3 regions of the uncultured Amnibacterium sp. genome follow, and region 1 is predicted to be linked to each of the others. Evidence: predicted binding sites of a transcription regulator. Region 1 holds the regulator's gene; each other region holds the start of a gene.
What was found. The regulator HrcA, encoded in region 1, represses chaperone genes, less so after heat shock. The targets are predictions, from matches to a motif close to TTNGCACTCGNNNNNNNCGAGTGCNAA.
Positions count from the first base shown of each region.

Region 2: ACFE67_RS05410 (coniferyl-alcohol dehydrogenase) is a predicted target of HrcA. The motif match lies at 6,071-6,097, and genes of this name have one in related genera.
Region 3: groES (co-chaperone GroES) is a predicted target of HrcA. The motif match lies at 2,338-2,364, and genes of this name have one in related genera.

Region 1 is NZ_CAXTHO010000152.1:6-5,507, forward strand. Features, by position in the region: gene ACFE67_RS13580 (HAD family hydrolase) at 50-733, opposite strand; gene hemW (radical SAM family heme chaperone HemW) at 768-2,003, shown strand; gene ACFE67_RS13590 (DUF4870 domain-containing protein) at 1,993-2,373, opposite strand; gene ACFE67_RS13595 (DUF4870 domain-containing protein) at 2,401-2,832, opposite strand; gene hrcA (heat-inducible transcriptional repressor HrcA) at 2,983-4,017, shown strand; gene dnaJ (molecular chaperone DnaJ) at 4,084-5,178, shown strand; gene ACFE67_RS13610 (16S rRNA (uracil(1498)-N(3))-methyltransferase) at 5,183-5,502, shown strand, end outside.
Region 2 is NZ_CAXTHO010000029.1:13,475-21,768, forward strand. Features, by position in the region: gene ACFE67_RS05375 (malonate decarboxylase subunit delta) at 1-31, opposite strand, end outside; gene ACFE67_RS05380 (triphosphoribosyl-dephospho-CoA synthase) at 18-869, opposite strand; gene mdcA (malonate decarboxylase subunit alpha) at 886-2,529, opposite strand; gene ACFE67_RS05390 (LysR family transcriptional regulator) at 2,592-3,503, shown strand; gene ACFE67_RS05395 (SGNH/GDSL hydrolase family protein) at 3,509-4,294, opposite strand; gene ACFE67_RS05400 (TetR/AcrR family transcriptional regulator) at 4,471-5,061, opposite strand; gene ACFE67_RS05405 (SDR family NAD(P)-dependent oxidoreductase) at 5,131-6,042, opposite strand; gene ACFE67_RS05410 (coniferyl-alcohol dehydrogenase) at 6,244-7,038, shown strand; gene ACFE67_RS05415 (DUF433 domain-containing protein) at 7,153-7,842, shown strand; gene ACFE67_RS05420 (hypothetical protein) at 7,932-8,264, shown strand.
Region 3 is NZ_CAXTHO010000019.1:25,295-33,588, reverse strand. Features, by position in the region: gene tsaD (tRNA (adenosine(37)-N6)-threonylcarbamoyltransferase complex transferase subunit TsaD) at 1-703, shown strand, start outside; gene ACFE67_RS04085 (DUF4190 domain-containing protein) at 777-1,085, shown strand; gene ACFE67_RS04080 (SAM-dependent methyltransferase) at 1,131-2,312, opposite strand; gene groES (co-chaperone GroES) at 2,456-2,752, shown strand; gene rarD (EamA family transporter RarD) at 2,832-3,749, shown strand; gene ACFE67_RS04065 (ABC transporter substrate-binding protein) at 3,939-5,165, shown strand; gene ACFE67_RS04060 (hypothetical protein) at 5,237-6,058, opposite strand; gene ACFE67_RS04055 (ABC transporter ATP-binding protein) at 6,055-6,807, opposite strand; gene ACFE67_RS04050 (ABC transporter ATP-binding protein) at 6,800-7,720, opposite strand; gene ACFE67_RS04045 (branched-chain amino acid ABC transporter permease) at 7,713-8,294, opposite strand, start outside.

The DNA of each region.
Region 1 (5,502 bases):
GGGATTCGGCAGGCGCTCCGCGCCGCCGAATCCCCTGATCCGTGAACACCTACAGCTCCGCGAGTGCCGCCAGGACGCGCGGGAGGCCCTCGACCAGGTCCGGGATGACCAGCACGGCGGAGGTGGCCCGCAGCGCCTCCTCCGCGTACGCGCCCGTCGCGACGGCGACGAACGGGAAGCCGACCGCATCGGCCGCCTCCCCGTCGGCCGGGGTGTCGCCGAGGATCACCGCGGTCGCGTCGCCCAGGTCGGCGAGTGCCGCCGCCGTGAGGTCGCTGCGCCGCAGGTGGTGGTCGCCGAAGTACGAGCGGTCCCAGTCGAACGCGTCGACGTCGAGACCGGCGCCCTGCAGCTTCACCCGCGCCCGGTGGGGCGAGTTCCCGGTGAGCAGCCCGTTCGTCCACCCGGCGGCAGCCACGGCGCGCACCGCCTCGTCGACGCCGGGCGCCGCCTCCCGCCGCCACTCGTCCGTGAGGTAGGCGTCCGACAGCTCGTCCATCCGGGCCGAGACCGCGTCGAACAGCGCGGGGTCGCCGCCCCAGCGCTCGAGGCGCTCGGCGAGGATCTGCCCGTCCGTCTTGCCGTGCTCGACCGCGTGCGGCTCGTCAGGGGCCGGACCGACGCCCGCGACGTCGCGGATGGCGCGGTGGTAGTACGTGCCCGCCCTCGCCGAGTTCAGCAGCAGGGTCCCGTCGACGTCCCAGAGCAGGATCTTCCGAGGCTCGATGCGCACCGACCCATCCTGGCGGAGTCGACAATGGGTCCTCGTGCCCTCCGCCCTGCCCATCGCCGATCCCGCTCCCGCGGACGGCCTGCTGCCGGCATCCGTGCTGGAGGGGGCCGACGACCGGGCGTTCGGCGTCTACCTCCACGTCCCGTTCTGCCGGGTGCGGTGCGGCTACTGCGATTTCAACACCTACACGGCGGACGAGCTGCGGGGCGCGAAGCGCGGCGACTTCGCCGGCCAGGCCGCGCAGGAGGTCGCCTTCGCCGCGACCGTGCTGCAGCAGGCGGGGCTGCCGCCACGACGCGCGAGCACGGTGTTCTTCGGGGGCGGTACCCCGACCCTCCTGCCTCCCGCCGACCTCGTGCACATGCTCGGCGCGGTCCGGGACGCGATCGGCCTCGCGCCGGGCGCCGAGGTGACGACGGAGGCGAACCCGGACTCGGTGGACGCGGCCGGGCTCGCGGAGCTCGCGGCGGCGGGCTTCACCCGCGTCTCGTTCGGGATGCAGTCCGCGGTCCCGCACGTGCTGCGGGTGCTGGACCGCACCCACGACCCCGAGCGCGTCCCGCTCGTCGTCGGCTGGGCGCGGGACGCGGGGCTCGACGTCAGCCTCGACCTGATCTACGGCACCCCGGGGGAGTCGCTCGACGACTGGAGGCGCAGCCTCGACACCGCCCTGGCGCTCGAGCCCGACCACGTGTCCGCCTACGCGCTGATCGTCGAGGACGGCACCGCGCTGGCCCGCCGCATCCGCTCGGGTGAGCTGGCGAGCCCGGACGACGACCTCGAGGCCGACATGTACGAGCTCGCCGACGACCGGCTCAGCGCGGCCGGCTACCGCTGGTACGAGGTGAGCAACTGGGCGAAGGCCGAATCGCAGCGCTCCCGGCACAATCTCGCCTACTGGACCGGCGAGGACTGGTGGGGGGTCGGGCCCGGCGCGCACAGCCACGTCGGCGGGGTGCGCTGGTGGAACGTGAAGCACCCCGCCGTCTACGCGCAGCGGATCGCGGCCGGAGGGTCGCCGGCGGCCGGCCGGGAGACGCTCGACGACGAGACCCGAGCCGTCGAGCGCGTGCTGCTCGAGACCCGCCTCGGCGACGGCATGTCCGTCGAGCGGCTCAGCGCTGCAGGCCGCCGTGCGGTCGCGGGCCTGATCGCGGACGGACTCGTCGACCCGCCCGCCGCGTTCGCGGGGCGCGTGCTGCTGACCCGCTCGGGACGGCTGCTGGCGGACGCCGTCGTCCGCCGCCTCCTGCCGCTCGCTACCGGATGAACCTGATCGACAGGGGGTAGGTGTACGGCTCGCCCCGATTCGCGGCGACGGCGGCCAGGATCGAGAAGACGATCGTGATGATGTAGATCGCGGCGGTCAGCAGGAAGCCCACCAGCACGATCCACAGCACGATCGCGACGATGGCCGCGATCGCCATGGTGATCTGGAAGTTCAGGGTGGTCGCCGCGTGCTGTCGCACGAAGGGGCTGCGGTCCTTGAACACGAGGAAGATGATGAGCGGTCCGAGCCAGCCGATCGTGCCGACGCCGATCACGATGCCGACGAGCGCGCTGAGGTGGGTGAGCGTCGCCCACAGTCGACCGTCGCTCTCGCTCAACGGCTGGGCCGCGGTGGGCTGGTTGTAGGACATGAGGTCGTTCCTGCCGTTCGAGAGGAGTTACTTGATGAGTCGCAGCGCGAACGGGTAGCGGTACGAACCGCCGTTGTTGACCCGCACGGCGGCCACGATGGAGAACACGATCACGAGCACGTAGACCGCGAACTGCACGAGGCCGATCAGCAGCGTGATCAGCCCGAAGAGCAGGCCGATGCCGCTCGGGGCGGCGGCGCCGATCCCGCTCGCGATGGCGCCGATGATCGCGAGCGCGACGATCGCGATGATCGCCGTGATCACGAAGTTGAGCGCCTCGCGGGACTCCTGCTTCACCTTCGGGCCACGCGGGCCGAGGATCAGGAAGATCAGCAGCGACGGCAGCAGACCGAGGACGTTGCCCACGTGGGCGAGCGTCGACCAGAGCTTCTCGTCGGCAGGCGACAGGGGCTGGGCAGCCGGAGGGTAACCGGGCGAAGCAGGCTGGGGGTCCGTCATCGCGGGGCTCCTGTCACTCAGTCGGTGTGCTCGTCACACCGGCGGATGGCGCTCAGGGTATCGACAGGCCGGGAGGCGCCGCCAGACCCGCGCGTCACGCGCGGTAGAATTGGCAGTCAGGTGCAGGGAGTGCCAGGCGGAGGGAGCGCGGTGGTCTCGGAGCGCGGTCTCGACGTCCTGCGGGCCATCGTGCAGGACTACGTCTCCTCCCGCGAGCCGGTCGGATCCCGGACCATCGTCGACCGGTACACGTTCGGGGTCTCGGCCGCGACCATCCGCAACGACATGGCCGCCCTCGAGGAGGACGGCCTCATCGTGGCACCGCACACCTCCTCCGGCCGCGTGCCGACGGACAAGGGCTATCGGATGTTCGTCGACCACCTCGCGGAGGTGCGGGCGCTGACCACGGCGCAGCGGCTCGCGATCAGGACCTTTCTGGAGGAGGGCGCGGACCTCGACGACGTGCTGGCGCGCACCGTGCGCATGCTCGCGCAGCTGACGAACGGTGTCGCGCTGGTGCAGATCCCGGTGGTGCCGCGGTCCTACGTGCGGCACGTCGAACTGGTCGCGCTGTCGCCGAGCCGCGTGCTGGTCGTGCTGATCACCGATGCCGGCCGGGTCGACCAGCGGGTCGTCGAGCTGCCGCAGCCGGAGCAGGACCCGTTCGACGACGTCGCGCTCGCAGAGCTGCGCGCCCGCATCAACTCGGCGCTCGTCGGGCGGTTGATCGCCGACGTCGCGCCCGCGATCGACGCGCTCTCGGCGGAGCTGCCGCCCGCTCGGCGTTCCGCGGTCGAGCGGATCGGTTCGGCGCTCGCCGCGACCATCGACGACCGACGGCAGGACCGCCTCCTGCTCGCCGGCACCGCGAACCTCGCCCGCACCGAACGCGACTTCCCCGGCAGCATCCTGCCGGTGCTCGAGGCAATCGAGGAGCAGGTCGTGCTCATGCGCCTGTTCCGCGAGATGGAGCTGGACGACCGGGGCGTCTCCGTCTCGATCGGCCGGGAGAACCCGCTCGTCGGGCTCGCGGAGACCTCGATCCTCGCCGGCGGCTACCGGTCGTCGGCCGGCGAGGTCGCCCGGCTCGGGGTGCTCGGCCCGACGCGGATGGACTACTCGGGGAACATCGCCGCCGTGCGAGCGGTGGCGCGGTACCTGTCGAAGCTCCTCGGCGAGGAGTGATCACACCGGCCGCACGGCGGCCACGACGACCCGTCGCGCACGTCCGCGGCGACCAGGAGGGCCCACGTGGCTGACCATTACGAAGTGCTCGGCGTCGCCCGCGACGCCTCGTCCGACGACATCAAGAAGGCTTACCGCCGGCTGGCGCGTCAGCTGCACCCCGACGTGAACCCGGGCGCGGACGCGTCCGAGCGGTTCAAGGACGTCACCCACGCCTACGACGTGCTCTCCGACGCGCGGCAGCGGCAGGAGTACGACATGGGCGGCTCCCAGGCGGGCGGCCAGCAGTTCGGCTTCGGGGACATCTTCGAGTCGTTCTTCGGCGGCGGCATGCGCTCCGGCGGCCCGAAGTCGCGGCAGGAGCGCGGGCAGGACGCCCTGCTGCGCGTCGAGGTCGACCTGGAGGACGTCGTGTTCGGCGCCCACCGCGACCTCGAGATCGATACGGCCGTGCTCTGCGACGTCTGCCACGGCGCATGCACCCAGCCGGGCACCTCCGTCGCCACCTGTGACATCTGCCGCGGCAGCGGCCAGATCCAGCGCGCGGTCCGGTCGCTGCTCGGCAACGTGATGACCTCGACCCCATGCACCGTCTGCCGCGGGTACGGCACCGTCATCCCGTACCCGTGCACCAACTGCGTCGGACAGGGCCGGGTCCGCGCCCGGACCACGATCCCCGTCGACATCCCCGGCGGCGTCGAAACCGGCCTCCGGCTGCAGCTCGCCGGCATGGGCGAGGTCGGCCAGGCCGGCGGCCCCGCAGGCGACCTGTACCTGGAGATGAAGGTGCGGCACCACGACGTCTTCAGCCGGGCCGGCGATGACCTGCTCGCGACACTCGAGGTCCAGATGACCGACGCGATCCTCGGCACCACGGCGACGCTCGAGTCGCTCGACGGCCCCGTCGAGATCGAGATCCACCCCGGTGCCCAGAGCGCGGAGGTCATCACGATCCCCTCCCGCGGCATCACCCGCCTCCGCGGGTCCGGGCGCGGAGACCTGCGGATCGGCGTGCAGGTGGTGACGCCGACGAAGCTCGACGCGAAGGCGACGGAGCTGGTCCGACAGCTCGCGGGACGGAACAAGCAGAAGGCGCCGCAGTTCTCCCACTTCCAGCAGGGTCTGTTCGCGAAGCTGCGCGACCGCTTCCTCGGCGTCTGAGGCCGTGGCCCACTTCTACCTCGCCGCGGCGCTGTCGGAGGCGGGTGCGGAGCTGACGGGCGAGGAGGCGCGGCACGCGGCGCAGGTCTCGCGCCTCCGCGTGGGGGAGCGGGTCGTCGTCGGCGACGGCCGCGGTCGGGTCGCGGAGGCGGAGGCGGTCTCGGTCGCGCGGGATCACGTGGAGCTGCGCGTGCTGACGCTCCATGACGAGCCGCAGACCGTGCCGCGGATCGTGCTCGTGCAGGCGCTCGCGAAGGGCGGCCGCGACGAGGCGGCGATCCAGATGGCGACCGAGCTCGGCGTCGCCGCGGTCGTGCCGTGGCA
Region 2 (8,294 bases), on a different contig from region 1:
CGCCCGGGAACGAGAACTCAAACGTCTGCATGGAGGAGCTCCTGAGGTGCGGATGCCGGCTCACGGGAGCGGGCGAGGTCGTCGAGGAAGACTGCTGCGGCGAGGAGATCTGCGCTGCCGCCGGGGGAGAGGCGGGCTGCATCGGCCCGTGCGGCGAACCGGCGCAGGTCCCCGTCGAAGTCCCGCGCGCGAGTGGTGCTGCGCGCTGCCCGCTGCATCCTGCGGAGTCCTCGTGCGCCGCCGCGGTGCAGCACGCAGGTGTCGTCAAGGGTGGCGATCAGCGCGAGCAGGGCGCGGAGGCGTGCGCGGTCCTCGCTCTCGCCGGCCGCCCGGGCGCCACGCATCGCCGGGAGCGCCACCTGGGTGAGGTGCGGGAATCCGGCGACGGCCTCGCCGACCGCCCCGCCGACGCCGTACCGCCGCACGACCCGCTGCCCGTGCGAGGACGGCGGGGGAGCGCCGGCCGAGTCGGGGATCGCTGCGAGCCGTGCCGCCGCTCCGACGACGCCGGCCTCGCTGCGCTCAGTTGCGGCCGCGACCACGAGCAGCCCGACCGTCCACAGCGCACCGCGATGGGTGTTCACGCCGCCGGTCGCCTCGAGCATCGTGGCCTCCCCGATGCGGCCGAGCACGCCGACGCGGTTCCGCAGCTCCTGTGGAGGGAGTCCTTCGGAGGAGACGAGGGCGAGGTCGACGAAGGTGCCGTGCAGGGACTGCGCCGAGCGGAGCAGCATCGCCAGGTCCATGTCGGCATGCCCTCCGGAACCGAGTCGATCCACCAGGCCGGGTTTCGGGGTCAGCAGTGCCTCGGCCTGCAGTGCACCCACAGCGGCCGCCGCGACGGCGTGTGCGTCGAGCTCCTCCTGCACGGTGCGCATCATCGGCTCAGAAGTTCCGGAAGCGCGCGGGCGGGTCGTACAGGCCGCCGGACCACGCCTCGAGGTCGCCGACGCTCTTCGCCGCGAGCAGCGATCGGTCGGCCCGGCGCACGTCCACACCGAGGTCCTCCGGGAACGCGACGACGCCGTCGCGGCGCAGCCGCTCGGTCGTACGCGGATCGTGCCGCAGCCCGATCGGCGTGGCGCCCGCGACCGCGGCGATCGCCTCCCGCCGCTCCTCGACGCTCGTCGCCTTGAAGAGGTAGGCGACGCCCTCCTCGGTGACGACGTGGCTGACGTCGTCGCCGTAGATCATCACCGGAGCGAGCGGCATACCGGCGCGCTCGCCGACGGCGAGCGCGTCGAGGCGGTCGACGAACGTCGGGGTGCCACCGGCCTTGAACGTCTCCACCAGCTGCACGACCAGCTTCTTCCCGCGCCGGCTCGCTCCCTCGCCCGAGGCGAGGTCGAGCCAGGCCGCACTGCCGTGCCGGCGCCCGTGCGGGTCGTGTCCCATGTTCGGCGCCCCGCCGAATCCGGCGAGTCGGCCCGCAGTGACGGTTGATGAGTTGCCGTCGCCGTCGATCTGCAGCGAGGACCCGATGAACATGTCGATCGCGTACTGCCCGGCGAGCTGCGCGAGCACCCGGTTCGACCGGAGACTGCCGTCACGACCCGTGAAAAAGACATCGGGCCGGGCAGCGACATAGCGCTCCATCCCGGGCTCGCCGCCGAAGCAGTGCACGGACTGGACCCAGCCGCTCTCGATCGCCGGGATGAGGGTCGGATGCGGATTCAGCACCCAGTGCTTCGCGATGCGACCACGCAGCCCGAGCTCCTCGCCGTAGGTGGGCAGGATCAGCTCGATCGCGGCGGTGTCGAACCCGATGCCGTGATTCAGGGACACCACCTCGTGGCGCTCGTACACACCACGGATCGCGAGCATCGCCTTCAGGATCTCGACGCGGCCGATCTTGGCGGGGTCCCGGGTGAAGAGCGGCTCGAGCTTGTACGGCTTCGGGCTGACGACGACGACGTCGACCCAGTCGCCCGGGATGTCCACTCGGGGGAGCGTGTCGACGATGCGGTTCACCTGCACGACGACGATGCCGTCGTGGAACGCGGTCGCCTCGACGATCGTGGGGGTGTCCTCGGTGTTCGGGCCCGTGTAGAGGTTGCCGTGCTCGTCCGCGGCTTCAGCGCAGATCAGTGCGACGTTCGGCGGCAGATCCACGAACATCCGGGCGTAGAGCTCGACGTAGGTGTGGATCGCGCCGATCGTCACGACGCCGTCGTCGACCAGCTGCGCGAGACGGAGGCTCTGCGGGCCGGCGAATGCGAGGTCGAGGCGGGACGCGATGCCGCGCTCGAACACGTCGAGATGAGCCGGCAGGCTCACCGACGAGATCAGCAGATGCAAGTCGTGCAGCTTGTCCGGGTCGGCCTGCGCCAGCGACTGCGCGAGGAAGTCGGCCTGCTTCTGGTTGTCGCCCTCGAGCGACACCCGGTCAGCGGGCTGGATCAGGGTGGCCAGCACCTCGTCGATCCGCGCTGCATCGACGACCTTGGATCCGGCGGCCAGTCCGAGCGACGTCATGCGGCGCTGCTTCTCACGCCGGTGAGTCGTCCAGCGAGCGTCGGGATCAGCCATGCCGCCACTCTGCGCGGACGGAGGCTCTGCGTCCATGCAGGCGCCCGGAGTTTCATTCACGAATGAATGGAACGTCGGCCGCCTCCCTCGCGCCCGCTCTCGCACAGCTGGCCGCGCTCGCCCTCGACGCCAACATCACGAAGGCCGCAGCCCGGAGCGGAACCAGCCAGCCGACGCTGTCGCGGGCCCTCCGGACGTGGGAGGAGGACCTCGGCATCCCGCTGGTGGTGCGTCGGGGTCGGGGCATCGAGGTGACGGATGAGGGACGCACACTCGCGGCTGCTGCGGCGGACGCGCTGCACACGGTCGACGTGGCGCTGGCCCGGATCCGCGGCACGGAACAGGGCGCGGCGCTCACCGTCGGGTTCCTGCGCTCCCTCGGACCCACCGTCGCCGGCGAGCTGATCGCATCGTTCCTCGTCGACCGCCCGGAAGTGGTGATCGCGCATCGCGAGGGCTCGAGCACCGACCTCGTCGACGGGCTCGACAGCGGGCGGGTCGACATCGCGATCACCGCGCCCAGGCCGCCAGAACGGTTCGCGTGGCTCGCGGTCGGCCGGCAGGCCTTCGTTCTCGTCGCGCCGATCGGGCATGCCCTGGCACGGCGTGAGCGAGTCGACCTGAGGTCGGTCCGGGACGAGTCGTTCCTCGCACTCGACCACCGCTTCGACGCCCGCCAGCGCGCCGACGCGCTGTGCGCTGCAGCCGGGTTCAGCCCGAGGATCGTGCTCGAAGCCGACAACCTGATGACCATCCGCGGCTACGTCGCCGCTGGTCTGGGAGTCGCGATCCTCCCGGCGGACGCATCGCTCAGCCCCCGGACCGTCAGCGTCCCGCTCACCACGCCCGACGCCTACCGGACCTTCGGTCTGGCGTGGAGCGCGGCATCGCTCTCTCCCACGTCACGAGCGCTCATCGCCCACACGGAGGAGCTCGCGCGGCGCTATCCGGGATGGGCCGATGTCACCGCGTGACGGGATCAGGCGGTGAGCACCCGCTCGAGCTCCGCGGCGATGGCGGTCATGCCGGCCTCGTTCGGGTGGAAGGAGCCCGCGGTCTCCGCCATCGTCGGGTGGAACGGCTGCACCCACGGCTCGCTCGAGCCGAGCGCGTGACCGACGCTCAGGGCGGACGCGAGGACGAGATCGGCTCCGGTGCGTGCCGCCGCATCCGCGAAGACCCTGCCGATCGCGCGCTGGATCGTCAGGAACTGGTCGAGCTCGTCACGGGTGAACGGCGTCGCATCAATCGACTCGTCGTCGAGCACGGTCAGGTAGTCCACGAGGACGACCCGGGCGGTCGGGGCCTGCTCGCGCACCCGCTCGACCACCCTGACGAGTCCGGAGGTGGCGGCCTCGACCGCGGCATCCGTGGGGGCCGGGATGCCGCCGGCGAACATCTGGCCCAGCATCTGCACCATCGGCGACTCGGGGTCCTGACGCTGCCACGCGAGGAAGAGCATGGCTCCGGCGAACTGCAGGTCGTTCCCGCCGGCGGTGACGGTGACCACGTCCGCCGCCGCCGGAACGCCATCGGTCTGCGGCGGTCGCGTGGAACCGTCTGCGAGCTGCTGCGGGGTGTCGATCACGTTGGCGGTCGTCGCGCCCGAGACGGTGAGGTCGACGAGGCGGGCGCCGAACCGGTCCGCGAGCTGGCGGGCGTAGTTCCTGCCGGAACGCATGGCTGCCGGATCCTCGATGGGCGCGATGCCGGGACCTGCGGCGAACGAGCTTCCGAGGGCTGCGATGAGCTGATAGCTGGACACGATCCGATGCTCGCACCGCTCCTCGGAGCGCGCTCCCGGCCTCATGCAGCGCTGAATCATTCGAGGCCTCGACGCGGGCGCCCGCTGCACGAGCGGGTGCGAACCGCTGCGCGTTTCGAAGCGTCGCGCATCGAGATCCTGCGCAGCGCTCCGCGTGCAGAGGTGCGGCGCGGGCCTCAGCTCACGCTGCGCCGGCGGTCACCGAAGACCACGCGGAAGAGGTCGTCCGTGTACTCGGGCGTGATGTCCTGCCGGGTGAGTACCCGGTAGAGCAGCGACCCGACGATTGTCTCCGCGAGCGCGGCAGTGGGGGTGTCGCCGGGCAGCTGCCCGGCCCCGACCCCACGCTCGAGCCGCGACACCAGCGCGTCCTCGTTCGCCGACACAACCTCCTGGTACCGAGCTGCGATGTCCGGGTCCTCCGCTGCTGCGGCTGTGCCTGCGCGGATCAGCGCGGCCGCGTTCGGCTGCCGGCTGCCCGCCGCGAAGTCCTCGAGCCATCGTGCGACGTCGCGTCGGACATCGTCGGAGTCGGCGACCCCGATGGAGGGGGTGATGACGTAGCCCCTGAGGATGCACTCGGCGACGAGCGCGTTCTTCGACGGGTACCAGCGGTAGACGGTCTGCTTCCCGACCCCGGCCGCGGAGGCGATCCTGTCAATGGACAGGCGGTCGAAGCCCTGCGTCGCGAGCTCATCGCGGGTCGCCGCGAGGATCGCCTTCCAAGCGGTCTCGCTGCGGGAGCGCCCTGGGCGTGCGGTCGTCATCGTGAGTCATTCTCCCGGGCGGCAGGTCCGCTCTTGAGGATCCCCTCCGAACGGACCTGCCCGTCGCGCTCAGTGCGCGGCTGCGCCCAGCAGATGAGCGGGCACCTGCACGTCGAGCTCGTCGAGCGTCCAGAGGGCGCGAGGGTCGGCGTCCTTCACGATCGTCGGCCCGTCGGCGATGTCGGTCCAGCGGGTGACCTCGGAGCCCTTGACTGCGAAGACCTGGCCAGTGACGCTGGCGGCCGCGTCGGTGCACAACCAGGCGATCATCGGTGCGATGCGGTCGGCGGGCGGCAGGTAGAAGGCGCCGAACTGGTCCTCGGGCACGCCTTGGGCGCGCAACGCATCATCCATCTGATCCTTATAGAGATCGAACGTTCGCGTGCCGGCAGCGGGCGCGTAGCAGTTGAACGTCACGCCCTGGTCGCGGTAGGTGTTGGCCAGGTCGTGCGACATCGCGATGCCGCCGCCGAGCACCGCGGCGCCGACGGGGTTCGCCTGCGTCCCCCGGGCGATCTCGGAGGTCGCGAACAGCACCCGGCCCCAGCCGCGCTCCGCCATCGCCGGCACCGCTGCGCGGGACAGCCAGAACTTCTGCCCGAGGTACAGGTCCTGCAGCGTCCGCCAGGACCCGTCATCGGTCTGCAGGCCGGCGAGCGTCCCCTTGACGAGCGCGCCGGCGTTGGCGATCAGGATGTCGAGCGCGCCGAAGCTGTCGATGGCCGTCTGCACCGCGGCGGCCGCGCCGTCCGGCGTTGCGATCGAGTCGTAGTTCGCGATGGCGGTACCGCCGGCCGCGATGATCTCGGCGACCGTCCCATCCGCGGCGGCCGAGCTCCTGCCCTCGCCACCGACGTCGGTCCCCAGGTCGTTCACGACGACGGAGGCGCCCTCGGCGGCGAGCACCAGCGCGACCTCCTTCCCGATCCCGTTCCCGCTGCCGGTCACCAGTGCGGTCCGGCCTTTGAGACGTTCACCCATGTGCTGTCCTCCTCCTCGAGGTCGCCCCTCGGCACTCGCTCGTGCGGCGTCGTGATCGGGCGGCCGAGTCAGTGTGCCACTTACGAGACTCCATGTCTCGCATTAGTGTGCGCACGGGGACGACGCTCGGACCGATGCCTGCTCTGCTGCAGGTTCGTAGGGAGCCGTCGTCGATCAGGCCCTCACCAGAACGGACGTTCCATGAGCTTCACCGAGTACGAGAACAAGCGCGTCGTCGTCACCGGAGCCTCCTCCGGCATCGGCGCCGCGGTCACCGAGACCCTCGTCGGCCTTGGGGCGGAGGTGCACGCCGCCTCCCGCCGGAAGCCCACCGTTCAGACCGCCGGGTTCCACGCGCTCGACCTGAGCGACCCCGCCTCGATCGAGGCGGCTGCCGCGAGCATCGGCGGTCCCGTGGATGTGCTCTTCAACTGCGCCGGCGCCGTGCCGATGATGCCTGCGATCGAGATCTTCAAGGTCAATTTCCTCGGGACGCGATACCTCACCGAGCTGCTGCTGCCGCAGATCCCGTCCGGCGGCTCGGTCGTCAACACCTCTTCCGACGGCGGCTACGCGTGGCGCACGAAGCACGCGCTGATCCTCGACCTGCTCGCGACCACGACCTTCCGGGCGGGAGTGGAGTGGTACGAGCAAAACGAGCAGGCCGCCGGCCACGCGTACTCCTTCGGCAAGGAGGCACTCGACCTCTGGACGATGCAGCTCTCGGCGACGACGATCCAGCGAGGGGTGCGCGTCAACTCCACGAGCCCCGGCGCCGTGCAGACGCCGATGCTCGAGGCCATCGAGGGCGCCTACACCGCGGCCGCGATCGACCCGGTCACAGTCCCGAGCGGGCGCCGGTCCTCAGCGGAGGAGCAGGTCGGCCCGCTGCTCTTCCTCGGCAGTGACGGCGCGTCCTACGTCAACGGCGCCGACATCCAGGTGGACGGCGGCTTCGGCGCAACGTTGAACGTCGCGGGGACGCTCTGGGGCTGATCGGCACGGTCAGGTCAATCCCTGTCCCGTCGCGGTGACCCAGTTCGGGGCACTGCGGCCTGAGGCCGCACGGCGGCAGGGTACGGCGACGGCGCCCGTTGCTACTGTCGCGACATGAGTGCGGCGCGTCAGGCTCTCGCGGGCGACCGCCTGCGACGCGAGTACGTGACGCCTATGTACTCCCAGATGGATGTGGCGCGGATCGTCGGTGCCCCGACGTCGACGGTGCATCGCTGGGCCGAGGGGTACTCCGACCGCGGTCTCCGAAAGCCTCCGCTCATCGCGCTCACGAAGCCTGGTCGCGGCTACACCGTGCCGTTCGTCGGTCTCGCGCAAGCGTTCGTCCTGTGGTCGTTCCGAAGGGCGGGGGTGCCGATGCAGCGCATCAGGCCCGCTGTGGAAGCACTGGAGCAGGGCATCGGGCTTGAGTACGCGCTCGCGAGCGACCGGCTGGTGACGGACGGTGCAGAGGTGCTCTGGCGTGCCGAACCCGGAGCAGCGGACACGCGCATGATCGTCGTCCGAAGCGGGCAGGCGGTCTTCAACGAGGTCGTCGGGGAGTACCTCAAACAGATCCGTTTCTCCGACGGCTATGCGTCGTCCTTCGGTCTTCCGCGGTTCGACCGCCTGCCGGTGACGGTCGATCCGCTGGTGAACGGGGGCCGGCCGACGATCGTCGATCGCGGGATAGCGGTCGACGACGTGCTCGGCCGGTTACGAGCCGGCGAGACCACGGGCAGCATCGCCGACGACTTCGACCTCGATGAGGCAGATGTTCGTTCGTTGCTCTTCCAAGCCGCGTAGCACCCTGCAGTGCAGCCGCCGACGACCCGATTCTTCGTGGATCGCGGTGTCGGCGCTCACCAGGTACCGAACGCGATGCGATCGCTCGGCTGGCCCGTCACGACCATGAACGAGCGCTACGGCGCCGGCGCGGGGAGAAGGTCCCCGACGAGCGATGGATCCGCGAGGCGACCGGCCTCGGAGAGGTACTGCTGTGCAAGGACGCCCATGTGGCTCAGCGTCCGCTCGAGGCCGAGGCGATCTACTACTCCAGCGCCCGGGTATTCGTCATCACCGCGGCGGACATCACGGGCGCTGCGATGGTCGACTGGTTGACCCGGCACCGCGCCTCGATCGACCGGTGGATCGGACGTGTCGACGGACCTTTCGTTTGCGGGATCTACGAGGGCGAACTGCGTCGGCTCAAGCTCCACGCGCCCTGATCCGTCGCCGACACGAGCGTGCCGCGGCGG
Region 3 (8,294 bases), on a different contig from region 1:
GGATCAGCTGCACGCGGCGGGCGAGCAGCCGGTGCCGGTCGAGCTCCCGACCGTCGCGCTCCTCGTGTCCGGCGGCCACACCTCCCTGCTGCTCGTGCGGGACCTCGTGCACGACATCGCACTGCTGGGCGAGACCCTCGACGACGCGGCCGGCGAGGCGTTCGACAAGACCGCCCGCCTGCTCGGGCTGCCCTACCCGGGCGGCCCGTCGATCGATCTGGCCGCGGTGGAGGGGGACCCGAAGGCGATCCGGTTCCCACGCGGCTTGTCCGCCGCGAAGGACCGGGAGCGGCACCGCTTCGACTTCTCGTTCTCCGGGCTGAAGACCTCCGTCGCCCGCCACGTCGAGCGGGCAGGGATCGACGGGTCGCCCGTGGCCGTCGCCGACGTCGCCGCGTCGTTCCGCGAGGCCGTCGTCGACGTGCTCGTGACGAAGGCGCTCGACGCCTGCGCCGAGACCGGGGTACCCCGCCTGCTGCTCGGCGGTGGGGTCGTGGCGAACCGGCGTCTCCGCGAGGTCGCGACCGCCAGGGCGGCCGCCGCCGGCGTGCGCCTCCGGATCCCGCCGTTCGCGCTGTGCACCGACAACGGCGCGATGATCGCCGGGCTCGGCGCACGGCTCGTCGAGGCCGGGATCGCACCGAGCGGGGCCGGATTCGGCGTGGACTCGTCGCTGCCGGTCGATCAGGTCGTGCTCGGTTGACCGATTCCCGCGCGTCCGTTGACGCTCGGGCGCGTGCGCTGAGAGCATGTCGCGACCCCCCTGAGGAGGAGCCATGAGCGACTACCAGCCCACCCCGCCGCCGTCGAGGCCCTACACCGGTTCGTCCGCAGCCCCGCCGAGGACGAACACGCTCGCGATCATCGCGCTGATCCTCGGCATCGTCGTCCCGATCGGGGGCGTGATCTGCGGCCCGATCGCGCTCGGCCAGATCAAGCGGACCGGCGAGAACGGCCGCGGCCTGGCGCTCGCCGGTCTGATCATCGGCATCGCCCTCACCCTGCTCGGAATCATCGGGATCATCGCCTACGTCGCGCTGATCGCCACAGCGCTTTCGTCGGGTGCGATCAGCACGTCCCCGTAGGTGACTGCGGGGTCCGCCGGCACCGCACCGTCGTGATTCCGTCCGTCAGCGGCGACACACCAGGGCCACGCGCCGCTCCGCCGTCCGGGTGACGATCAGGACCGCATCCTCGTCGCCCTGCAGCGCCAGCTCCTTCCGGAACGCGGCCGGGTCCAGGTCGACGCCGCGCTTCTTGATCTCCAGCCGGCCGATGCGGCGCGCTCGCAGCTCCTTCCGGATCCGCTGGCGGTCGAACGGCAGCACCGCCTCGACCGCGAACGGGGTCAGGAACGGGGAGGGGGAGGGCCCGTCACCGGTCAGGTACGCGATACCCGGTCCGATCGGGTGGGTCCCCGTCGACCGGGCCAGGTCGCCGATCAGCCGCGCCCGGATCACGGCGCCGTCGGGCTCGTAGACGTGGTCGCCGAGGGCGCCGACCGGCACGTCCTCGGTGTCCGCCGCCGCCGTGAGCTCCGCTGCACCCGCCGGGCCGAGCACGAGCGCCGCACGACGGATGCCTTCGCGCTCGAGCCCGCCCCGCCAGAGCACCAGCTCGACCACCTCACCGTGGTCGGACACCCACTGGGCCTCCGCATCGGCCGGGACCGCCTCCCGGTCGTGCGCCGGCGAAAGCTTCACCCCGGTCGGCAGGCGGGCGGCGGTGCGATCCGCGAAGGCGAGCGACGGGCTGTAGTCGGCGACACCCACACGGCGGGTGTCGGTGTGCCCGGCGGTGCGCCTCGCCGGGTCGATCCACGCACCGTCGACGGCGCCGAGGTCGGCCTCCTCCGCGTCTCCGGCGACCACCTCCACCTCCGGGAACGGTGCGAGGTTGTACTGCGCCAGCACCGCGGTCACGGGGTCGTGCTCGACCGCGAGCACGCGCAGCCCGACACCCGCGAGAGCCAGCGCGTCGCCGCCGATGCCGCAGCCGAGGTCCGCGACGGACGTCGCTCCCGCCGTCCGGAACCGTGCCGCGTGCCGCGCGGCGACATCGAGCCGCGTCGCCTGCTCGAGTCCCGCCCGGGTGAACAGCATCCGTTCGGCGAACTCGCCGAACTTCGCGCGGGCTCTGCGCCGCAGCGCCGCCTGCGTCAGGATCGCGGCCGTCTCGTCGGGGGAGAAGCCGGACCGTCGCAGCGCGGTCGATCGCGCCAGCACGTCGGCGGGCGTCTCCGGCCTCGACTCCTCGTCCACTGCGGTCAGCACGCGGGGGCTGAGGAGCGCTTCGAGCTCGCTGCGTTCCACCCGACCACCGTAGGCGCGGGCGCTGCTGGCACTCGCGTTGCATGAGTGCCAGACGACGCCTAGGGTTAGGGGCTGGCACTCGGCTGTCCAGGGTGCCAATTCACACGTGTACTTGAAAGCACTCAGGAAAGCAGAGGTGGACCGTGTCGGTCTCCATCAAGCCGCTCGAGGATCGCATCGTGATCAGCCAGGTCGAGGCCGAGCAGACGACCGCGTCGGGACTCGTCATCCCCGACACCGCCAAGGAGAAGCCCCAGGAGGGCGAGGTCGTGGCGGTCGGACCGGGTCGTATCGACGACAACGGCAACCGCGTGCCGATCGACGTCGCCGTCGGCGACCGGGTCCTGTACTCGAAGTACGGCGGCACCGAGGTCAAGGTGCAGGGCGAGGACTACCTGGTCCTCTCCGCGCGGGACGTGCTCGCAGTCGTCACGCACTGACTCCGTCAGGCTGAACGACGAGGGCCCCGCGCCGAGAGGTGCGGGGCCTTCGCCGTGCCCGGCGCATAGGCTCGGGACAGTGACAGCGGGGGAGCAGGGGTACCGCTCCGGGCTGCTGTTCGGCGCCGGCGCCTACGTGCTCTGGGGCGCGATGCCCGTCTACTTCATCCTGATGCGCCCCGCGGGCTCGTTCGAGATCGTCGGGTGGCGGGTGCTGCTCTCCCTCGTGTTCTGCGCGATCCTCCTCGCGGTCACGCGGGGGCTCGGCCGGTTCCGGACCCTGCTGCGCGACCGCCGTGCCGTCGCCTCCTTCGCGCTGGCCGGTGTGCTGATCTGGGTGAACTGGACGGTCTATGTGCTCGCCACGACCACCGGCCACGTCGTGGATGCCGCACTCGGCTACTTCATCAACCCCATCGTCACGATCCTGCTCGGCGTCGTCGTGCTGCGCGAGCGGCTCCGTCCGGTGCAGTGGGCGGCGATCGGGATCAGCGCCGTCGCGGTCGTGATCCTCGCGGTCGAGTCGGGCTCCCCGCCGTGGATCGCGCTCGCCCTCGCCGCCTCCTTCGGTTCCTACGGCCTGGTGAAGAACCGTCTCGGTCGCATCGACGCGATCTCCGGGCTCTCGCTCGAGACCGCATGGCTCGCGCCGGTCGCGGCCGTGCAGCTGATCGTCGTGGGCGGCACCTCCGGTCTCGCGTTCGGGTCGGCGGGCTGGTTCACGACACTGATGCTCTGCTCCGCAGGCGTCATCACCGCCGTGCCGCTGCTGCTCTTCGCCGCTTCGACCCGCCGGCTGCCACTGTCCATGGTCGGCTTCCTGCAGTACCTGACGCCGATCCTGCAACTCGTGATCGGCGTCGTCGTCCTGCAGGAAGCCATGACGACGGGGCGCTGGTCGGGCTTCGTCCTCGTCTGGATCGCGCTCGCCGTGCTCGTCGCGGAGTCGCTCACCCACCACCGACCGCCCCGCACCGTCCCGGATCCCGCGACCTGATCCCGCCCCGCGCGAGGGTCACGGATTCACAACGAAATCCCATCCAGCGCTCTGCGAAACATGACGGGAACGTGATCGCCGTACGGTCGTGCCCACTGCTCGTGGGGTGTCCGTGAGCCACGGACCTGCCCTGAACCCGAAGAAGTGAGGACCTCCATGTCTGGAATCCGACGCGGACCACGCGCCGCGATGGCGATCGCCATGACCGCCGCGGCTGCGGTCGCACTGACAGCGTGCTCCAACACGCCCAGCAGCACGTCCAGCTCGGCCAGCGCGCTGAGCCTGAAGATCGGCACGATCCTGCCGCAGACCGGCACGCTCGCGACGCTCGGCCCGCCCGAGATCGAGGGCGTGAACCTCGCCGTCGCCGACATCAACAAGGCCAAGGCCGGCATCACCGTCAGCGCCATCCAGAAGGACTCGGGCGACACCAGCACCAACATCGCGACGCAGTCCGTGACCTCGCTGCTCTCGTCCGACGTGGGCGCGATCATCGGTGCGGCGTCCTCCTCCGTGTCGCTCACGGTCATCGACCAGATCGCGAAGGCGAAGGTCGTCGAGTTCTCGGGAGCGAACACCTCGCCGGTCTTCAGCACCTACAAGGACGACGGCTACTACTTCCGGGACGCCCCGTCCGACGTGCTGCAGGGCCGCGTGCTCGGCCAGGCCGTCCTGAAGGGCGGCGCGATCAACGTCGCGGTGCTCTACCAGAACGACTCCTACGGTCAGGGCCTGAACGACAGCGTCAAGTCGGCGATCGAGACCGGTGGCGGCACGCTCGCCTCCGACGTGTCGTTCGACCCGGCCGCGACGAACTTCTCCGCCGAGGTCAGCAAGTCGCTGGCGTCGAAGCCGGACGCGTTCATCGTGATCTCGTTCGACCAGATCAAGTCGATCGCCCAGGAGATCGACAAGGCGGGCTACCCGTTCTCGAAGGTCTGGGGTTCCGACGGCAACTACGGCGTCATCGACCCGAGCTTCAAGAACGTCGACATCGCCGGCGCCCAGTTCACCAACCCGGGGGTCGTCGCATCGACCGAGTTCAAGGACCGGCTGCAGGCGCAGGCGAAGACCGACGGGGCCAAGGAGCTGTCGGTGTTCTCGTACGCTCCCGAGACCTACGACGCCACGACGCTGATCGCGCTCGCCTCCCTGGTGGGTGGCAAGACGGACGGCACCACCATCCGCGACAACCTCCAGCAGGTCTCGGAGGGCGGCACGAAGTGCGACTCGTTCGCGGCGTGCGCGAAGCTCGTCACGGCCGGGACGAAGGACATCGACTACGAGGGTGTCTCGGGCCCCATCAGCCTCGACAAGAACGGCGACCCGTCGCAGGCGTACGTCACCATCTACAAGTACGCGAAGGGCAACACCAACTCGGCCACCGGGTCGGAGTTCGGTGACCTGACGAAGTAGGTCCCACACACGACGGAAGGCGTGGGGTCGGCGAGAGCCGGCCCCACGCCTTCCGTCTTCGGCAGCGGCGGTCAGCCGGTGCCGCAGGCCCGCACGATCCACGCGAGGATGCGGTTCTTCAGCGCCGCCGGCGCCGTCGCGTTCACCGTGCCCGAGGTGCCGTCCGCCAGGCGCACCTGCACCTGCAGGACGGCGCCGACCTTGTCCTCCGCCACGGCGTGAAGGTCGCAGCGCGTCGGCGCGGCCGTCAGCGTCAGGGTGCCGTCCGCGGTGAACCGGCGATCCAGCCGCCACGTCGTCGCCTCGTCCGACGGCGACAGGAGGGTCGTGGGCAGCACGTGCTCGATCGTCAGGCCGTCGTCGACGTGTGCACCGCCCCGGACCGACAGGTCCAGCTCGGCGGTCCGGCCGTGGTCGCTGAACCCCGCGAAGGCGACGGTGGCGGTGCGCGCGGCGGTCGCGGCGAAGCAGTTCTGCCGGTGGAGCACGGCGAGCGTGCCGTGTGAGTCCACCGCGCGGACGGTCCTGGTCGTGCCGTCGGACAGCCGGAGGTGCGCGGACAGCGCTTCCGGGGTGCTGCAGCCGGCCGTCGTCAGCGCCGCGGGCAGGTCGACGGTCGCCCCGGCTCCGATCTCGGCGGGATCGCTGTCCGCCCAGCGGAGCGCGGGGGAGTAGCCGGACCCGCCCAACGAGGCCTCATCGACGACGATCGTCTGCTTCGAGCCATTCACGACCTCGAGCTGCACCCGATGCGGCGCGATGTCCGACCGGTACTGCAGCACGAGCACGTGCACGCCCGGCAGCGATCCGGAGCCGGGCGCCGAGCAACCGGCGAGGACGACCGAGACGACGGCGGCGCCCGCGAGGACCGCCGGCCGCCGTGCGCGGGTCACGCGCCGCGCGCCGCGTCCTGGTCCGCAGCGAGGGTGCCGAGGTACAGCTCGATCACCTTGGGGTCGTTCATCAGCTCGCGGCCCCTGCCCGTGTAGGCGTCGCGGCCCTGGTCGAGCACGTACCCGCGGTGGCAGATCTGCAGCGCCCGCCGGGCGTTCTGCTCGACGATCAGCACTGAGACCCCGGCGCGGTTGACCCGGGCGACGTTCAGGAACGTCTCGTCCTGGCGCACGGGGGAGAGGCCCGCGCTCGGCTCATCGAGCAGCAGCACGGAGGGGTCCATCATCAGCGCGCGGGACATCGCCACCATCTGGCGCTCGCCTCCCGACAAGGATCCCGCTCGCTGCTTCAGGCGCTTCTTCATCTCGGGGAAGAGCCCCAGCACCTCGTCGATGCGCTGGTCGTACAGCTTCGGGCGCTGGAACACGCCCATCTCCAGGTTCTCCTGGATGGTCAGGCTCGGGAACACGTTGTTGGTCTGCGGCACGAAGCCGACGCCCTTCGTGACCAGCTTGTCGGCGCCGAGCCCGGTGATGTCCTCGCCGCGGAGGGTGACGGTGCCGCTGCGGATGTTCACCTGACCGAAGATCGCCTTCAGCAGCGTCGATTTGCCCGCCCCGTTCGGGCCGATGATCCCGACCAGCTCCCCCCTGCCGACCTCGACGGTGCAGCCGTTCAGGATGTTGATGCCGGGCAGGTACCCGGCGTGCAGGGCATCCGTGCGCAGCACCACGTCGTCGTCAGCCATCGGACGCGTCCTCCTTCTCAACCTGGGCCTGCGTCTCGTCGAGCAGCTGGGCCTGCTCCTCCTCGGACAGGTCGCCGAGGTCCGTGTCGTGGTGGGAGCCGAGGTAGGCGTCGATGACGGCCTGGTCGGACATCACCGCGTCGGGGTAGCCCTCCGCGACGATCCGGCCCTCGGCCATCACGATCACCCAGTCGGCGATCTCGCGGACCACGTGCATGTCGTGCTCGACGAACAGCACGGTCATCCCCGTCGTCTTCAGGTCGAGGATGTGGTGCAGCAGCGACTGGGTCAGGGCCGGGTTCACGCCGGCCATCGGCTCGTCGAGCATGATCATCTTCGGCTGGCTCATCAGCGCGCGCGCCATCTCGAGCAGCTTGCGCTGACCGCCCGAGAGGCTCGCGGCGAAGTCGTCGGCCTTGGTGTCGAGCTTGAACCGCGCGAGCAGGTCCTGCGCCCGGGCGGTGATCTCGTCCTCCCGCGGCTTCCAGAGCCGCGGGATCAGCGCGCGGGCGATGTTCTCGCCGGGCTGCTCCTGCGCCCCCAGGCGCATGTTCTCCATCACCGAGAGCATGCTCAGCGCCTTCGTCAGCTGGAAGGTGCGGATCATGCCGCGGCGGGCGACCTTGAACGCCGGGACGCCCCCGATCGGCTTGCCGTCGAACGACCAGGTGCCCTTGTTCGGCTTGTCGAAGCCGGTGAGCAGATTGAAGAACGTGGTCTTGCCGGCACCGTTCGGGCCGATGAGGGCGGTGATGGCGCCGCGCGGGATCTCGACGTGGTCGACGTCGACCGCGTGCACGCCGCCGAACGTGCGCTGCACGCCGTCGGCCACGACCATCGGGTCGACCTTCTTCACCCCCGGCGCAGGGGCGCCGTCGATCAGCGCGGGTCGCTCCGCTGTGGAATCAGGCAAAGAACGCCTCCCGCTTCTTCCCGACCAGGCCGGAGGGCCTGAAGATCACGATGAGCATCAGGGCCACACCCACGATCATGAACCGCACGGGGCCCTGCTGCACGGTCGAGATCGGCAGCCAGTGGTACTGGATGCCGAGCGTCAGGATGCCGTCCGCGAGTGAGAGCACGATCCAGAACACGATCGCGCCGACGAGGGGCCCGAAGACGGTCGTCGCGCCGCCCAGCAGGATGATCGTCAGCAGGAAGAACGTCGTCTGGGTGCCGTAGTTGTCGGGCTGCAGCGAGGTCGGGATGATGTTGATGATCGTCGCGAGCCCGCCGAGCGCCCCGCCGAGGATCAGGCTCTGCATCTTGTAGGAGAAGACGTTCTTGCCGAGGCTGCGCACGGCGTCCTCGTCCTCGCGGATGCCCTTGATGACGCGGCCCCACGGACTGCTCATCAGCTGCCGGACCAGCAGCGCCACGATGATCACGAACACCCAGCCGACGATGATGATCCAGAGGTCGTTCTCGTCGTAGCGCAGCGGCCCGAACCCGTAGGTTCCCGGCGGTATCGGGTTCAGCGCGTCGAA